Regions from separate parts of the Zoogloea oryzae genome, predicted to be linked through region 2. Evidence: predicted binding sites of a transcription regulator. Region 2 holds the regulator's gene; each other region holds the start of a gene.
What was found. The regulator sigma-54, encoded in region 2, starts transcription at its own class of promoters, with help from an activator protein. The targets are predictions, from matches to a motif close to TGGCACGCTTNCTGCTNA.
Positions count from the first base shown of each region.

Region 1: the regulator sigma-54 is predicted to act here: its motif matches at 3,226-3,243, upstream of QQK25_RS09465 (PEP-CTERM sorting domain-containing protein).
Region 3: the regulator sigma-54 is predicted to act here: its motif matches at 2,130-2,147, upstream of QQK25_RS14340 (P-II family nitrogen regulator).
Region 4: the regulator sigma-54 is predicted to act here: its motif matches at 1,998-2,015, upstream of flgB (flagellar basal body rod protein FlgB).

Region 1 covers NZ_BSPX01000023.1:44,495-48,646, reverse strand. Annotated here, with positions in the region: gene QQK25_RS09485 (YggS family pyridoxal phosphate-dependent enzyme) at 1-399, shown strand, start outside; gene proC (pyrroline-5-carboxylate reductase) at 474-1,286, shown strand; gene QQK25_RS09475 (YggT family protein) at 1,298-1,870, shown strand; gene QQK25_RS09470 (DUF167 domain-containing protein) at 1,874-2,164, shown strand; gene QQK25_RS09465 (PEP-CTERM sorting domain-containing protein) at 2,278-3,189, opposite strand; gene aceB (malate synthase A) at 3,549-4,152, opposite strand, start outside.
Region 2 covers NZ_BSPX01000024.1:32,522-36,673, reverse strand. Annotated here, with positions in the region: gene QQK25_RS09735 (PsiF family protein) at 1-148, opposite strand, end outside; gene hprK (HPr(Ser) kinase/phosphatase) at 264-1,199, opposite strand; gene ptsN (PTS IIA-like nitrogen regulatory protein PtsN) at 1,168-1,653, opposite strand; gene hpf (ribosome hibernation-promoting factor, HPF/YfiA family) at 1,809-2,132, opposite strand; gene QQK25_RS09715 (RNA polymerase factor sigma-54) at 2,149-3,606, opposite strand; gene lptB (LPS export ABC transporter ATP-binding protein) at 3,622-4,152, opposite strand, start outside.
Region 3 covers NZ_BSPX01000044.1:4,256-8,407, reverse strand. Annotated here, with positions in the region: gene xdhC (xanthine dehydrogenase accessory protein XdhC) at 1-859, opposite strand, end outside; tRNA gene QQK25_RS14350 (tRNA-Leu) at 1,080-1,164, shown strand; gene QQK25_RS14345 (DNA alkylation repair protein) at 1,308-1,979, shown strand; gene QQK25_RS14340 (P-II family nitrogen regulator) at 2,256-2,594, shown strand; gene QQK25_RS14335 (ammonium transporter) at 2,607-4,046, shown strand; gene QQK25_RS14330 (helix-turn-helix domain-containing protein) at 4,116-4,152, opposite strand, start outside.
Region 4 covers NZ_BSPX01000038.1:37,065-41,216, forward strand. Annotated here, with positions in the region: gene QQK25_RS13245 (flagellar hook protein FlgE) at 1-384, opposite strand, end outside; gene QQK25_RS13250 (flagellar hook assembly protein FlgD) at 398-1,078, opposite strand; gene flgC (flagellar basal body rod protein FlgC) at 1,103-1,513, opposite strand; gene flgB (flagellar basal body rod protein FlgB) at 1,524-1,928, opposite strand; gene flgA (flagellar basal body P-ring formation chaperone FlgA) at 2,266-2,952, shown strand; gene flgM (flagellar biosynthesis anti-sigma factor FlgM) at 3,044-3,355, shown strand; gene QQK25_RS13275 (flagella synthesis protein FlgN) at 3,362-3,838, shown strand; gene motD (flagellar motor protein MotD) at 3,938-4,152, opposite strand, start outside.

The DNA.
Region 1 (4,152 bases), on a different contig from region 2:
TCCATCGACCGGCTGAAGATCGCCCAGCGGCTTTCCGAGCAGCGCGACGTGTTCCTCCCGCCGCTGCAGGTGTGCATCCAGGTCAATGTGAGCGGCGAGGAGAGCAAGAGCGGCGTCTCGCCGGCCGAGCTGCCCGAGCTGGCCCGGTCGGTGGCGGCGCTGCCGCGCCTCAAGTTGCGCGGCCTGATGACGATCCCCGAACCCACGTCCGACGTGGCCCTCCAACGTGAGCGCTTCGCGACGTTGCGCCGGCTGATGGCGCAGCTTCGGGCCGACGGGCTCGATCTCGACACCTTGTCGATGGGCATGTCCGACGACCTCGAAGCGGCGATCGCCGAAGGTTCGACGATGGTGCGCGTCGGCACGGCGATCTTCGGATCGCGCAATTACACGAACTGAAACGCAAACTGATTCACCCGGCCCGGCGGCGCAGCTTGCCGGGCGTTTTCAAACCAATTGGTGGAACCGAAACGATGAAAATCACCTTCCTGGGCGGCGGCAACATGGCAGCGGCCCTGATCGGCGGACTGGTCAAGCAGGGCTTTGACGCGGCGGGCGTGCAGGTGGTCGAGCTGACCGCCGAAGGGCGCGACAAGCTCGCCGGGCAGTTTGGCGTGCGGGCGACCGACGCCCTCGACGACCAGGCGCTGGCCTGCGACGTGCTGGTGCTGGCGGTCAAACCGCAGCAGCTCAAGGCGGCGGTCGCGCCGATCGCCGGCCGGCTGTCGAGCCAGGTGGTGGTGAGCATCGCCGCCGGGCTGCGCCTCGCCGATATCGGCCGCTGGCTGGGCGATTACAGCAAGCTGGTGCGTGCCATGCCCAACACGCCGGCGCTGATCGGCGCGGGCATCACCGGCCTGTTTGCTGATGCTTCTGTCGATGCGGCGGGGCGTGCGGCGGCGGAGCAGGTGCTGTCGGCGGTCGGCAGCACCGTGTGGGTGCCGGCCGAAGCACAGATCGATGGCGTGACGGCGATCTCGGGCAGTGGCCCGGCCTACGTGTTCCACTTCATCGAGTGCCTGCAGGCTTCCGGCGAGGCCATCGGCTTCGACGCAACCACCGCCCGCAAGCTGGCCATCGACACCGTGCTCGGCGCGGCCAAGCTGGCGGCCGGCAGCGACGAATCCCCGGGCGTGCTGCGCGAGCGGGTCACCTCCAAGGGTGGCACCACCGAGGCGGCGCTCAAATCCTTTGCGGCGGACGGTTTCCCGGCCATCGTCGAGCGCGCGGTCAAGGCCGCCGAAGCCCGCGGGCTTGAGCTGGGCGACCAGCTCGGCCGCGACTGAGGAGGAACGCCATGCTCGGCAGCCTCCTCCTCACCCTCGTCGACACCCTCGGCGGGCTTCTCTCCGGCGTGCTCCTGGCGCGCTTCGTGATGCAGTGGCAGCGCATCTCCTTCCGCAACCCGATCGGCCAGTTCGTGGTGGCGACCACCGACTGGCTGGTGATTCCGCTGCGCCGCTTCATCCCCGGGCTCAAGGGGCTCGATCTGGCGAGCCTGCTGCCGGCGTGGGTGGTGCAGGTGCTGGTGGTGTTCATTGCCCTGGCGCTGCGCGGGGCCATCGAGGGGGCCGATCCCGTCGGGCTCCTGGTGGCCATGTGGGGTGTTGGGCTGCTCGAGACGGTCAAGGTCGGGCTCTATCTGCTGATGGGGGTGGTGCTGATGTCGGCGATCTTTTCGTGGGTCAATCCCCACGCGCCGCTGGCCGGCATCATCTACGCGATGGCCGAGCCTTTCCTGCGGCCCTTTCGGCGCATCATTCCGTCGATCGGCGGGGTGGATCTGAGCCCGATCGCGCTGCTGCTGGTCCTCCAGCTGGCGCAGAACGCGCTGGCGATGGGCAAGTACATGCTGCTCGGGCTGGCCTGAGGCATGGACTGGCTCAACCGGGCGGCGGATGGCAGTCTCGTCCTGAGCCTGCACATCCAGCCCGGCGCGAAGAAGACGGAGATTGCCGGCCTGCACGGTGAGGCGCTGAAGATCCGCCTGGCTGCGCCGCCGGTGGATGGCAAGGCCAACGCGGCGCTGATCGCCTTTCTGGCCAAGACCTGCGGCGTGCCCAGGTCGGCCGTCGAGCTGGTAAGCGGCGATACGTCCCGGACCAAGCGGGTGCGGCTCACCGGCGTCGATGTGGCCACCGTGGAGGCACTGGCGGGCGGTTGATGGCGGCGAGGCGGGACAGGCGCTGCGATTACGATCCTGAAAAATGAAAACGGCACCCTGCGCGGGTGCCGTTTTTTATTGTGCGAGGCCCGGGATTCCGGGCCCGGCAATGCTCAGCGCTGCTTGCGCTTGAAGCGGCGGATGGCCGCGAGCCCCAGCAGGCCGGTGGCGATCAGCAGAGGCGAGCTCGGTTCGGGGATGGCGCCGCCGCCCGTGCTGCCCCCGGAGGCGATGTCGAGGGTCTCGCCGAGGGCATAGCCGTAGGTGAGCGTCAGGCTGTCGCCGGCAGCCAGATCGCCCAGGTCAAAGCCGATACCGATCGTGTAGTCGCCGTTGCCGCTGTTGGTGCCGGCCAGGTAGGTGGCGGGGTTGGTGGCCCAACTGGCGCTGACGCCGGCCTTGTGGCGGTAGGTGGCGGCGGTGAAGGCGCAGATCGTCTGGCCGGTGCGGGCGCCCGTGGCGCAGGCCTGATCGTCGGACAGGGTGACGTTGGTGGTGTCGTACACGCTGTAGGCGTTGACGTCCGGATCGGGATCGAGCGTACGCAGGAAGTTCAGGCTGGTGAGGACGCTGGCGGTGTTGTTGGTCAGCGTGGTGGTGATCTCGATCGCAGAACGGCCGCCGATGGTGGTGAGCGAGTACAGGTTGCTCACGCCCAGCACGCCGTCGAGGGAGCTGGCGCTGGCGCTCACGACGGTGGAGGAGATCTGGTCGATGGTGAAGCCGACGAAGGAGTTCGAGCCGTGCCCGGTGTTGTTGCTCTGGTAGTTGCCGGCCGAAGAGGTGATGAAGAAGCCTTCGAGCGGGGTGCCCGGCGTCAGGAAATCGTTGATGCCGTAGATGCTGGAGCCGGTCGGGTCGAACAGGATGCCCGGAGAGACCGTCTTGTTGGAGCCGAGGGTGCCGTAGTCGCTGACACCGGCCAGAACGTAATCGTTCTGGAGGGTTCCCGTGGCCTGGGCAGTCAGCGGCAGTGCAAGGCTGAGAAGTGCTGCGCCGATGATCTTTTTCTGGGCGGATTTCATGGCGTTAGGTCCGGAAAATTGGAAAACGCCTGACGGATAGCAATATTTGTGCCCTATTTGTAAGTTTATGCAAATAAAGGGGAATCTTTTGTATGAAATTCGGTTTCTAAAACAACTGTAAAAAATTTCGACGGTATTTTGTGGAAATTTTCACGCCCCGATGGTGAAAACGTAGATCAAGTGATGATGTGCTTCCTGGCAATTTTTCGAGCCGCATGGCATGTGATGGGGCGGCGCTGGCGGCGAGCGTGCGTATGCCCAGCGTTTTTCGCCGGGAAGCCGCGGATTTCGCCGGAAATGAAAAACGGCGCCGGATTTCCCCAGGCGCCGTCTGATTCAGCAGGCTGGCCGCCGACCGATCATTCCATCGCTTCGTACAGCGGAAGGGTCAGGAATTCCGGGTATTCCGGGGTCAGGGACATCTTGTCGAAGATGACCGCGGCCTGGTCGTAGCTGGCGGTGTCCTCGCCCTGGGCGGTGACGGTGGCCTTCACCTTGGCGAGTTCCTCGGCGATCATCGGACGGACCATCTCGACGGTGACCTTGCGGCCGTCGTCCAGGATGCCCTTCGGGCTGACCACCCACTGCCACACCTGGGAGCGGGAGATTTCGGCGGTGGCGGCATCTTCCATCAGGTTGTGGATGGGCACGCAGCCGTTGCCGGCGAGCCAGGAGCCCAGGTAGTGGATGCCGACGTTGATGTTGTTGCGCAGGCCCGCTTCGGTGATCGGGGTGGTCGGGCGAAAGTCCAGCCACTGCTCGGGGCCGAACTTGCCTTCGACCTGCTTTTCCCACTGGTTGGGCTTGTCGCCGAGCACCTTCTGGAACTCTTCGGCGGCGATGGCGACGAGGCCCGGGTGAGCCACCCAGCCGCCGTCGAAGCCGTCGTTGGCGTCGCGGGTCTTGTCGTGACGGATGCCGGCCAGGGCCTTTTCGTTGGCTTCCGGATCATTCTTGATCGGG
Region 2 (4,152 bases):
TGAAGGCCTTGCGCTCGTCGCCCTTCTTGTCGGCGGCGGATGCGTTGCATTCCTTCATCTTGTTCTGCTGGGTGGAGGCCGCGAAGGCGGCGGGTGCCAGACCGGCGGCAAACATCGAAACAGCGACACTCAGGATCAATTTTTTCATCTGGCCACTCCTCGTATGGGCGGGTTGTCGGAACTGCAACATCATCATAAACGGTGCTTGGGTGAATCCGTTGACGGCCAGGCCCGCCCAGGCTGCCGGATGTCGTGTCTTTTGGTTAAAAGCCGCTGTCTTCCATCGCCCGGCGCTGGCGATCGACGAACTCCTGGGTTGAATCGATGCCGCGCAGCAGGAGGATCGTCGATCGCACCGCGGCCTCGAGGAGTACGGCCAGGTTGCGGCCGGCTGCAACCGGAAGCACGACGCGGCGCAGCGGTACGCCGAGGATCAGCTGCTGCTCGCCCTCAAGGGACAGGCGCAGCGGATCCTGGTCGCCGGGCTGGCGGCGCTGCAGATGAACCACCAGCTTGAGCTTCATCTTCCGCCGGCAGGCGGTCTCGCCGAAGATCGTGCGGATGTTGAGGATGCCGAGGCCGCGCACCTCGATCACGTCCTGCAGAAGGGCCGGGCAGCGGCCTTCGAGGACGGTCGGGGCGATGCGCGAGAACTCGACGATGTCGTCGGCCACCAGGCCGTGGCCGCGGGAGATGAGTTCGAGGGCGAGCTCGGACTTGCCGGCGCCCGAATCCCCGGTGATGAACACGCCGAGGCCCAGCACGTCCATCATCACCCCGTGCAGGGCGACGCGTTCGGCCAGCTTGCGCGACAGGTAGCTGCGCAGCAGGTCGATGACGTTGGCCGCCGGCAGCGGGCTGGCGAACAGGGCTACGTCTTCGTTGGCGCAGACGGTGCGGATCAGGCTGGGGATGTCTTCGTCGTCGGCGACGATGATCGCCGGCGGGCCGTAGGAGAGGATCTCGCGGACATGGTGGATCACCTTGTCGCGGGTCTGGCGGCGGGCCCAGGCGAGCTCGGACGAGCCGAGGATCTGCAGGCGGTCGGGGTGGATCAGGTTGAGGTGGCCGACCATGTCGGCGGGCCAGATGCGGTCTTCGGAGACCGAGATGCGGGTGTCGAGGCTGCCGCAGATGTGGCGCAGCCTCAGGCGGTCGAGGTTGTCGTCAAACAGCCGCGCTACTGTTGTCTGGCGCATCGCTGCCCCACTGGGCGAAGAGGGAGTGCGCCGCGAGGGCGTCCGGGGCGGCCAGGAGCTGATCGCGGAAGCTGCGATCGCTGAACATCTGGGCGAGTTCGGAGAGGAGCTGCAGGTGGTGTTCGTTGGCCTGTTCGGGCACCAGCAGCACGAACAGCATCGACACCGGACGACCGTCGGGGGCGTCGAAGGGGACCGGCTCGGCGAGGCGCATGAACGCACCCAGTGCGTCCTTCAGGCCCTTGATGCGTCCGTGGGGGATCGCGATGCCCTGCCCGAGACCGGTCGAACCGAGCTTCTCGCGGGCAAACAGGCTGTCGAAGACGGTGCTCCGGGCGATGCCGTGATTGTTCTCGAACAGCAGGCCGGCTTGCTCGAAAGCGCGCTTCTTGCTGCTCGCCTCGAGGCCGACGACCACATTGGCCGGAGGCAGAAGTTTGGCGATGAGGTTCATGGGCGGGATGTTCCTGTACGCGGCTGGACCGGGACAGGTTTCCGGGAACGAATCTGGAAAATCCGGGGGCGGAGGCCGCCGGGGCCGTTGTGTCAGTTGGGGCGCATTATAGCCACAACGGTCCCGGGGAGAAGGGGATTACTTGGGGCCGAAGATCAGGATTCGGCGAGGTGCTGCTTCAGGGAGTCATGGCCGTGGTCGGAGGCCTTGTCCTTGTACTTCAGAACCTGGCGGTCGAGCTTGTCGGTCAGGGCGTCGATGGCGGCATACATGTCGGCATCCTCGCTCTCGACGTGGATGTCCTTGCCACGCACGTGAACGGTGACTTCGGCCTTCTGACGCAGCTTTTCCACCGAGAGGATCACGCCGACGCTGGTGACGTTGTCGAAATGACGGATCACGCGATCGAGCTTGGAGGAAACGTATTCGCGGATGGCCGGCGTAACTTCGACGTGATGCCCCGTGATGTTGAGGTTCATGGTTCTTACCTTTCTGTCAGATGGTTTTGCGCAGACTGACCGGCGGGATATCGAGGGACTCGCGGTACTTTGCGATGGTCCTGCGTGCCACGACGATACCCTGCTGGCCCAACAACTCGGCAATCTTGGCGTCGGACAAGGGTTTCTTCTTGTCTTCCGCGGCTACCAGCTGGCGAATCAGCGCCCGAATCGCCGTCGAGGAAGCCGCCCCACCGGTGTCGGTGGCGACGTGACTGCCGAAAAAATGTTTGAACTCGAAAATGCCTCTTGGTGTGGCCATGTACTTCTGGGTGGTCACCCGCGAGACGGTGGACTCGTGCAATTCCAACTGTTCGGCGATTTCACGCAGTGTCAGAGGGCGCATCGCCACATCGCCATAATCGAAGAACTGACGCTGCCGGTCAACGATCGCTTGCGACACACGCTGGATGGTGTCGAAGCGCTGTTGAACGTTCTTGATGAGCCAGCGGGCTTCCTGCAGGTGATTGGACAGGGAGCCACTGGCGCCGCGGTTGTCCCGCAGGATCTGGGCATAAAGCTGGTTGATGCGCAGCTTGGGCATCGCGTCCGGGTTGAGGTTCACAACCCAGGTGTTGCGCACCTTGCGGACGATGACATCCGGCACCACGTAGCGGATGTCGGACTGGGCGAAGCGGGCGCCGGGCCGGGGGTTGAGGTCGAGGATCAGGGCGTGGGCTTCGCGCAGCTCGTCGTCGGTGCAGCGCAGCGCGCGCTTGAGCTTGAGGTAGTCGCGGGCGGCGAGGAGCTCGAGGTGTTCGGCGACGATGGCCAGCGCCAGCTCGCGTTCGCGGCTGGGCGGCAGGGCGCGCAGCTGCAGGCCGAGGCATTCGCCGATGTCGGCGGCGCCGATCCCGCAGGGGTCGAGGCTCTGGATGTGGCGCAGGGCGATCGTGAGGTCGTCCAGATCCACTTCGAGTTCGGGCGGCAGCAGCGGCAGGAGGTCTTCCAGGGCCTGGCTGAGGTAGCCGTCGTCGTCGAGGGCCTCGATCATGAAGCGGGTGAGGGCCCGGTCGCGGTCGGACAGCTGGGTGAGGGCGATCTGGGCGTCCAGGTGGTCGCGCAGGGTGGTGACCGTGGCCTGGAGATCCTGGAAATCGTTGTCGTCGTCATCGTCCCGCGAGCCGCTGCCGGAGCCCTGCCAGTCGCCGCCTTCGGCGAAGTCGAACTCCCGGTCGGTGTCGCGTTCGCGCTGGTCGGATTCGCGGGCCTGCTCCTGCTCGCGCTCCTGGGCGGCCTCGCTGCCGGCGGGGGCGGCCGGGCCAGGGGCTTCGAGACGGCTGGAGCCGAGGTTCGACTCCGGCTCGTCCCGCTCGATCATCGGGTTCTCGAGGAGGATCTTCTCGATCTCCTGGTTGAGCTCGAGGGTCGATAGCTGTAGCAGCTTGATGGACTGCTGCAGCTGCGGGGTGAGCGCGAGATGCTGGGAGAGTTTGAGCTGGAGGCTGGGCTTCATGACAACAATGATGCCTTAAAGCCGGAAGTGCTCGCCGAGGTAAACCTGACGGACCTGTTCATTCCGGACGATCTCTTCAGGGCGGCCGCTGGCCAGCACTTCGCCGGCATTGATGATGAAGGCGCGGTCGCAGATGCCAAGGGTTTCGCGGACGTTGTGGTCGGTGATGAGCACGCCGATCCCTTTTTCCTTGAGGAAGCGGATGATCTTCTGGATGTCGATCACGGCGATCGGGTCGACGCCGGCGAAGGGCTCGTCGAGGAGGATCAGCCGCGGGTCGGAGGCGAGGGCGCGGGCGATCTCGCAGCGCCGGCGTTCGCCGCCGGAGAGGGAGATCGCGGTGTTGTCGCGCAGGTGTTCGATGCCCAGTTCGCCGAGGAGCTGCTCGAGGCGCTCGGCCATCTCGGTCTTGGTGAGCTTCTGCAGTTCGAGCACGGCCTGGATGTTCTCGGCCACGGTGAGCTTGCGGAAGACGCTCATCTCCTGGGGCAGGTAGGACAGGCCGAGGCGGGCGCGCTGGTGGATCGGGCGATGGGTCAGGACCTG
Region 3 (4,152 bases), on a different contig from region 2:
CGTCGAGGCGCTCCGGGTGGAGGCCGCGATGGATCAGCTGCCGGCTGATGGCCTCCCGTTTGGATTCGGAGCCGATGAGGCCCAGGAAGGCGAAATCCTCGCGCAGGCAGGCGGCCTCGCAGAGTTCAAGGTCGAGGGCGTGGCTGTGGGTCATCACCAGAAGGTAGGCGCCCGGCGGGGCGGTGGCGATCTGGGTGGTGGGCTGGTCGGTGACGAGCGGGCGGACATTGTCGGCCTGGGGGCCCGCCGCCTCGAACAGCTCGGCCCGACCATCCACCCAGGTGATCTGGGTGCCCAGCGGCGTGAGGGCGCGCACCACAGCCGAGCCCACGTGGCCGGCGCCGAACACATAGACCGGAAACGGATCGCCCCCCAGCTGCTGGCTGAAGCACCAGTGCTCGCCGTGGGTGGTGAGGTGGGCAAAATCCGGCCCGCTACCCGCAAGCCGCGGGTCGCTCAGTGTCCAGCCGGATGCGCCGTCGGTGTCGGAGAGCCGGCGGCGCAAGCCCATGCCGGCCTCGACCGCCGAGGCACGCACCTGCCATTCGGGCTGCGTGGCGGTGTCGATGCGTTCTGCCGCCAGCCACACGATGCCGCCACAGGCCTGGCCCATGGTCGGGCCGAGAGCAAAGCGCAGCAGGCGGGGCGGGCCGCCCACTTCGAGCAACGCATCAGCGGCGCTGGTGGCGAGCCATTCGAGCTGCCCGCCGCCAACGCTGCCCAGCTTGTCGCCCGGCGTGACCAGCATGGTCGTGCCGGCTTCGCGGGGCGTGGAGCCGACGGTGTGGACGATCGTGAGCAGCACGGCAGAATCGCCGGCGGCGAGGGTTCTGACCAGAGCGGGTAGCCAGTCGATCATGCGGATGGGGTCTCCGGACGAGCAGGGGCGGCGCGCATCAAGGCCGGCAGGGGCAGGACAACCGTCCCCGCATCCGGGCGTGCCGTGTCTCCCACGGTACCACAGGCCACCCCGGCCGACGGGTCGTCCGCCGGGGACATGCAATCACCCCTTGACGAAGCTCAGGATTAAGCTAGAATTCACGCCCTTCTGCGCTCCTCGTCAAACAGGTTGCTGCAGTGCCTTGGTGGTGAAATTGGTAGACACGCTATCTTGAGGGGGTAGTGGCGAAAGCCGTGCGAGTTCGAGTCTCGCCCAAGGCACCATTAGATGTTCCGCAGTGTTCCGAATCAGGCCGGCAAACCCAGCAAAATCAAGGGTTCCGGCCTTTTTTGCGTCCGCCGTCGCTCCTTGCCGGCGTGATGGCCGCGGCCTAGGATCTCGACGCAGATCTTGCCATCCTTCCTCCATGCATCCCGTCGCCCAGTCCATCGTCACCGCGCTTGCCGCCCATGCCGACCCTGCCCGTGCGGAGGGAATGGTGGCTTACATGCGCGGTCAGTTTGCGTTCTTCGGCATTCAGACGCCCGTGCGGCGGGCGTTGACGCGGCCGTTCATCCGCGAGGCTCGGCCGGCGGATGAGCTCTTTGCGATCGCGGCCGACCTGTGGGCGCAGTCGGAGCGGGAGTGTCAGTACGTGGGCAGTGATCTGCTCGCACGTCAGTGGCGGGCGCTGGGGGCCGCCGACGTGCCGGCGCTGATCGAGCTCGCCCGCGGCAAGGCCTGGTGGGACACCGTGGATGTGCTGGCCGGGGTGGTGGGCGACGTGCTGCGCCCGCTGCCGGCCGAGGCGGCGCGGCAGATGGACGCGGCGGTGGTGCACCCGGACAAATGGGTGCGGCGCATCGCGATGCTCCACCAGCTTGGCTGGCGCGGCGACACCGATGTGACGCGGCTGTTCGGCTATGCGCTGCGGCTGGCGCCCGAGACTGACTTCTTCATCCGCAAGGCCATCGGCTGGGCGCTGCGCGACTACGCCCGGCACGATCCGGCGGCGGTGGGGGATTTCCTCGCCCGCCACGCAACCAAGCTGTCTCCCCTCACCCGGCGGGAGGCCGGCAAGCACCTTCCGCCGGGCTGACGGCGGGCGCGGTTCCGCGCTTGCTCCGCGTCCATTTTCCACCGGTTCTGCGTCCCGCTTTGGTGCGCCGCAGCAGGCGTGCGCCGTGTTGTGGTGCATTAATCTTTGTTTCTCTGTGGTTAAAGCCCGCTAAATCGGGCTTTGCTGTCGTGGCACGTCTCATGCTTCATGTAGTGAAAAATTTATTCACTTCATGCAATGGAGGTACAGCCATGCAATGCCAGCAGAGAACGGTCGTACGGTGCGCCCCGGCGCCGCTTCGTGGAGGACGCTCCCATGAAGCTCATTAGCGCAATCATCAAGCCCTTCAAGCTCGACGAGGTCCGCGAGGCCCTCAACGTGGTGGGCGTGCACGGCCTCACCGTCACCGAGGTGAAGGGCTTCGGCCGCCAGAAGGGCCACACCGAGCTCTACCGGGGCGCCGAGTACGTGGTGGATTTCCTGCCCAAGGTGAAGCTGGAGATGGCGGTGCCCGACGAGCGGGTGGAGGACGCCATCGGCGCCATCGAGAAGTCCGCATCCACCGGCAAGATCGGCGACGGAAAAATCTTCGTCTTCGATCTGGAAAAAGCCATCCGCATCCGTACCGGCGAGTCCGGCAACGAAGCCCTGTAAGGAGAGAAGACGATGAAACGCTTGCTCATCAGTGCATCCCCCTTGCTGGGGATGCTCATTGCCGTACCCGGTTTTGCCGAGGACGCGGCGCCTGCCGCCGCGGCGGTGGCGGATGTGGCGGCCCAAGCGGCCGCTGCGGCGCCGGTGCCCAACAAGGGCGACACGGCCTGGCTGATCACCGCCACGCTGCTGGTGGTGATGATGGCCGCGCCGGGCCTCGGCCTGTTCTACGGCGGCATGGTGCGTGCCAAGAACATGCTGTCGGTGCTCATGCAGACGCTGGTGGTGTTCTGTCTGCTCGGGGTGTTGTGGGCGGTGTATGGCTACAGCCTAGCCTTCACCGACGGCAACGCCTTCATCGGTGGTTTCGACAAGCTCTTCATGAAGGGTGTGACGCCGGAATCGGTGGTGGCCACCTTCAGCAAGGGCGTGGTGCTGCCGGAGTACATCTTCGCGGCCTTCGAGCTGACCTTCGCGGCGATCACCCCGGCGCTGATCATCGGCGGCTTCGCCGAGCGCATCAAGTTCTCGGCGGTGCTGATCTTCATGGTGATCTGGTTCACCTTCTCCTACATCCCGATGGCCCACATGGTGTGGTACTGGGCCGGCCCGGATGCCTACACCTCGGCCGAGGCCGCGGAGAAGGCGGGCGCAGTGGCAGGCTTCCTGTTCGGCAAGGGCGCGCTGGATTTCGCGGGCGGCACGGTGGTGCATATCAACGCCGGTGTGGCGGCGCTGGTTGGCGCCTTCATGATCGGCCCGCGCCTGGGCTATCGCCGCGAGTCGATGGCCCCCCACAGCCTCACCATGACCATGGTTGGCGCGTCGCTGCTGTTCGTGGGCTGGTTCGGCTTCAACGTGGGTTCGTCGCTGGAAGCGGGCGCCACTGCGGGCCTCGCCTTCTTCAACACGCTGGTGGCCACCTGTGCGGCAACCGTCGCCTGGACGGTGATCGAGGCCGTGCTGAAGGGCAAGCCGTCGATGCTCGGGGCGGTGTCTGGCGCCATCGCCGGCCTGGTGGTGATCACCCCGGCCTGCGGTCTGGTCGGCCCGATGGGCGCCATCGTGATGGGGCTGCTGGGTGGCGTGGTGTGCTACTGGGGCGTCAATGGCCTCAAGCGCATGCTGGGCGTGGATGACACCCTCGACGTGTTCGGCGTACATGGCGTGGGCGGCATCCTCGGTGCGCTGCTCACCGGCGTGTTCGCCGCGCCGGAGCTGGGCGGCACCGGCGTCTATGACTACGTTGCCAACGCCGTTGCGCCCTACGACATGAGCGCGCAGCTGATCGCCCAGGCTTGGGGCGTGGGCACCGCGGTGGTGTGGTCGGGCGTGGTCTCGTATCTCGGCTTCAAGCTGATCGACATGACCATCGGCCTGCGCGTGAGCGAAGAGGACGAGCGGGAGGGCCTGGATCACGCGGCCCACGGCGAATCGGCCTACCACCTCTGAGCGGAGGGCGCCCGTAACGACATCGGGACGCCCGTGGGCGTCCCGATTCGTCAGCGCGGCGGGTGGCGGTCAGTCTTCGCCGCCGGCCGGATACATCAGGATCGAC
Region 4 (4,152 bases), on a different contig from region 2:
GTCGTAGGTGTTGCCGGTGAGGCGCAGGCCGCTGGAATTGACCACGTAGCCTTCCTTGTCCACATGGAACTGGCCGTTGCGGCTGTAGGTGATGGTGCCGGCGTCGCTCATCCGGAAGAAGCCGGCGCCATTGACCGCCAGATCCAGCGTGTTGCTGCTGGTGGAGATGTTGCCCTGGGTGAATTGCTGGGACACCTTGTTCACCGACGCGCCGATACCCACCTGGGTGGCGCTGCCGGCCGACAGCGACGCAGCGAAGACGTCCGCAAACTGGGCCGAGGCTTCCTTGAAGCCGACGGTGCCCGAGTTGGACACGTTGTTGCTGATGGCGTCGAGGGCCTTGGAGGCGATGGAAAGACCGCTCAAACCTTGCTGGAATGCCATTTTCTGTCTCCGCTTAGAGAATCTGCTTGATGTCGGCGAGGCTCACCAGACCGCTGCCCACGTCGAGGGACACGCTGCCGCTGCTGGTACGCAGGACGCTGTTCACCGTGGAGATCTGGAGCGCGACGGGCTTCAGGGTGGTGTCACCCCGGGTCGCGGCCACGCTGATGGTGTAGTTGCCGCTGGCGGCCTGGGCGCCATTGGTGGTGAGGCCGTCCCACGAGAAGTTGTGCACGCCGGCATCCGCATCGCCCAGTTCGAGCTTGCGCACTTCGAGGCCGTTGGCATCCTTGATCGTCACCGTCACCTTGTCCGCCGCGCTGGGCAGCTCGAAGCCGCCGTAGGTCTTGCTGCCGCTGGTCAGGCTGAGGCTGTTGCCAGCGACCATCACGCCCTTGCCGACCAGCGCCGCGGCCTGCAGCACTTCGCTGGACTGGCTGTTCTGGAGCATCGAGGCGAGGGTGGTGTTGAGCTTGTCGAGACCATTGACCGTCTCGATCTGGGCCATCTGGGAGGTCATCTGGGCGTTGTCGACGGGGTTGAGCGGGTCCTGGTTCTTGAGCTGCTCGGTGAGCAGCTTGAGGAAGCGGCTCTGGGCGGCGTCGGTCTTGGACGCGGAGGAGCTGGAACCCTTCTGCAGCGCGGCGATGACGTCGGCGGACGTCGTGGAGCCGGTGGAATTGACGGTGCTCATGATTGTTCAGCTTTCGGTGTCTGGTTACTGGCCGATGGCGAGGGTCTTTTCCATCAGGCTCTTGGCCGTGCCCATCATGTCGGCGTTGGTCTGATAGGCGCGGGACGCGGAGATCATGTTGGTCATCTCCTCGACCACATTCACGTTGGGCATCGTCACGTAGCCCTCGGGATTGGCGGCGGGGTTCTTCGGGTCGTACACCATGCGCATCGGCGCGGCGCTCTCGACCACCTGGGTCACCCGCACGCCCTGGGCAGCCACGCCGGCACCGGGCATCGGGGTGGCGGCAAACACCACCTGCTTGGCCTTGTAGGGCTGGCCGTCGGCGCCCACCACGCTGTCGGCGTTGGCCAGGTTGCTGGCGGTGGTGTTGAGGCGCATCGACTGGGCATGGAGCGCCGAACCGGCCACCTGGAAGACGTTGAGCATGCTCATGGCGATCTCCTTACTGACCCTGGACGGCCATCTGCATGGAGCGCAGCAGGCCGTTGATGAAGGTCACGCTGGCCTGGTACTGCACCGAGTTCTCGGCGAAGGCGGCGCGCTCGGTGTCCATATTGACCGTGTTGCCATCCACCGCGCCCTGCTCTTCGGTGCGGTACTTGAGGCTGGCTTCCAGCGGGCTGGCGGCACCGCCGGCGATGTGGCGCTTGGCGGTGGTCTTGAGGGGCAGGCCGCTGGTCGCGCCGCCGAGGGCACCCGCCAGGGCTTCGCGGAAATCCACGTCGCGGGCCTTGAAGTTGGGCGTGTCGGCGTTGGCGATGTTGGAGGCGATCACCTGCTGGCGGTAGGCACGGGCGTTCAGTGCGGTCTGGTGGAAGCGCAGCGTTTCGTCCAGTCGGTTCGTCATCTCTGCCAAGTCCTCAAGTTTGTCGCCGTGTCCGCCGTAAGTTTTCGCAGACTGGCTGGCAGCTACACCTTTGCAGCTTCCGTGCCAGTCATCTTATGAGCCGCCCGGCCCCGTCGATGGGCCGAACAGGCGGCAATTCGCGCCCCAATTCCCATCCCTGCCTCCGGGTTTTGCCTCCCCGCCCCTGCCGCTGCGGCAAAGTTTGCCGGCACCTGCCGCCTCACCGGCACGCCTGCCGGCCTGCCCGAATAGGGCCGGGAAAGCGTCTCTGTTTCTGCCGCCGGAGCAGGCGCCCACATGTTCCAATGGCGTCATCGATTTTCTCCACGCCCGCGCCGTGACCCGCCTGATTCCCCTCCTCCTCGTGCTTCTCTGCCTCGCCACGCCGGCCTTCGCCCGCCAGGACGCCGCACCGGTGCGCGCCGAGGTGGGCCGCTTCCTGGCCACGCAGACCCGCAGCCTGTCGGGCGAGGTGAGCATCCAGGTGGGCGAGTTCAGCGCCGACAACCAGCTTGCGCCCTGCCTGCAGCTCGAAGCCTTCCTGCCGCCCAACGGCCGCGCCTGGGGGCGGATCTCGGTGGGCGTGCGCTGTCTGGCGCCAGTGAGCTGGTCGGCGTGGGTGCCGGCCGACGTGCGCGTGAAGGGCCCATACGTGGTCACCAACGGGCCGCTGGCTGCCGGCCAGATCGTCAGCCCCGGCGACCTGCGCGTCGAATCCGGCGAACTCACCGCGATGGCCGCCGACCTGATCACCGACCCGACCCAGGCCATCGGCCAGGCGGCCCGGATCAGCCTCGGCGCGGGGCGTCCGCTGGCCGCCAGCCACCTGCGCCAGCAGCCGGCAGTGATGCAGGGCCAGCCGGTCAAGGTCGTCTCCGGCGGCGCCGGATTCCAGGTGGCCAACGACGGCGTGGCCCTCAGTTCGGCCGCCAACGGCCAGGCCGCCCAGGTGCGCCTGTCGAACGGACAGGTCGTGCGGGGCATCGCCCGCAGCGGAGGCGTAGTCGAAATCACGCTGCCATGAAACCGCCCCCATCCCGAAGGACTCCAATGGGTTAAAGTTTCATCTCCACGAGTCGTATACCCAGTCGACTTATGGATGAAAGGGCAATGCCGTGAAGATCGATAACTCTGTCAAAGCGACCAGCAATCTGCCGTCCGGCGAAGGCCGCGCACGTGCTGCCAAGGAATCACCGAAGACTCAGGATTCCGCGGGTGGCGAACGGGTCGAACTGTCGTCCCTGTCTGCGCGCCTGCAGCAGATGGAAGAAACCATCGCCAACACCCCCGTGGTGGATAGCGCGAAGGTGGACGAGATCAAACAGGCGATGAGCGAAGGGCGCTTCAAGGTGGACACCGAAAAGGTGGCCGACGGCCTCATCGACAGCGTGCGTCAGATGCTGAACGCACAAACCGCCAAGGCGTAAGCGGGCATGGCCGTCGATCCCGGCTTCCACGCTCGCCTCGCCCAGCTCATCCAGGACGAGCGCCGCGGCATGCGCGGCTTCGTCGCCCTGCTTGAGCGGGAAGAGGCCTTGCTGGTGCATAGCCAGATTGACGCACTCGCTCTGCTTGCCGAAGAAAAGACCGCGCTCTACCGCGCCCTCCAGCGCCTGTCCGACGACCGGGTGGTGATGTTTGCCCGCCTCGGCGCGAAGGTCACGAACGAGAACATCCGCATCGTGCTCGCCAGCAATCCCGAGGCCCTCGCAGCCTGGGAAGACGTGGTTGCCCTGGCCGAAGAAGCCAAGGAGCGCAACCGGGTCAATGGTCAGCTGATCACCCAGCGCCTGCAGAACAACCAGCAGGCCCTCACGACCCTCCTCGCCGCCGCGGAGCACCCGCAGATCTACGGCCCGGACGGTCAGTCCCGCCCCACTGCCGGCAGCCGCCACTTCGGTTCGGTCTGATCCTCCCGGCGGATCGTCTTGAGCTATTTCGTCCAGCTTCGGGGTTGATCGCCACCCGGCGTTGTTGCGTCCACGCCCGGCTAGACGCGGAGCCGCGCCCTACTGCGCCGGCGGAGTTTGAGGCTTCGCCTCGGCCTCGGGCGCAACGGGCACCGGCGGCGCGGCATCGGATGGCAGGATCGAATCGGCGATGCCGGACGCCCTCACCCTCGACTGCACCTCAGGTTCGACCACCCGCGATTCGATCAGGATCGTCACCCGCCGGTTGCGGGCGCGCCCCTCGGGCGTGAGGTTGTCGGCCACCGGACGCTGGT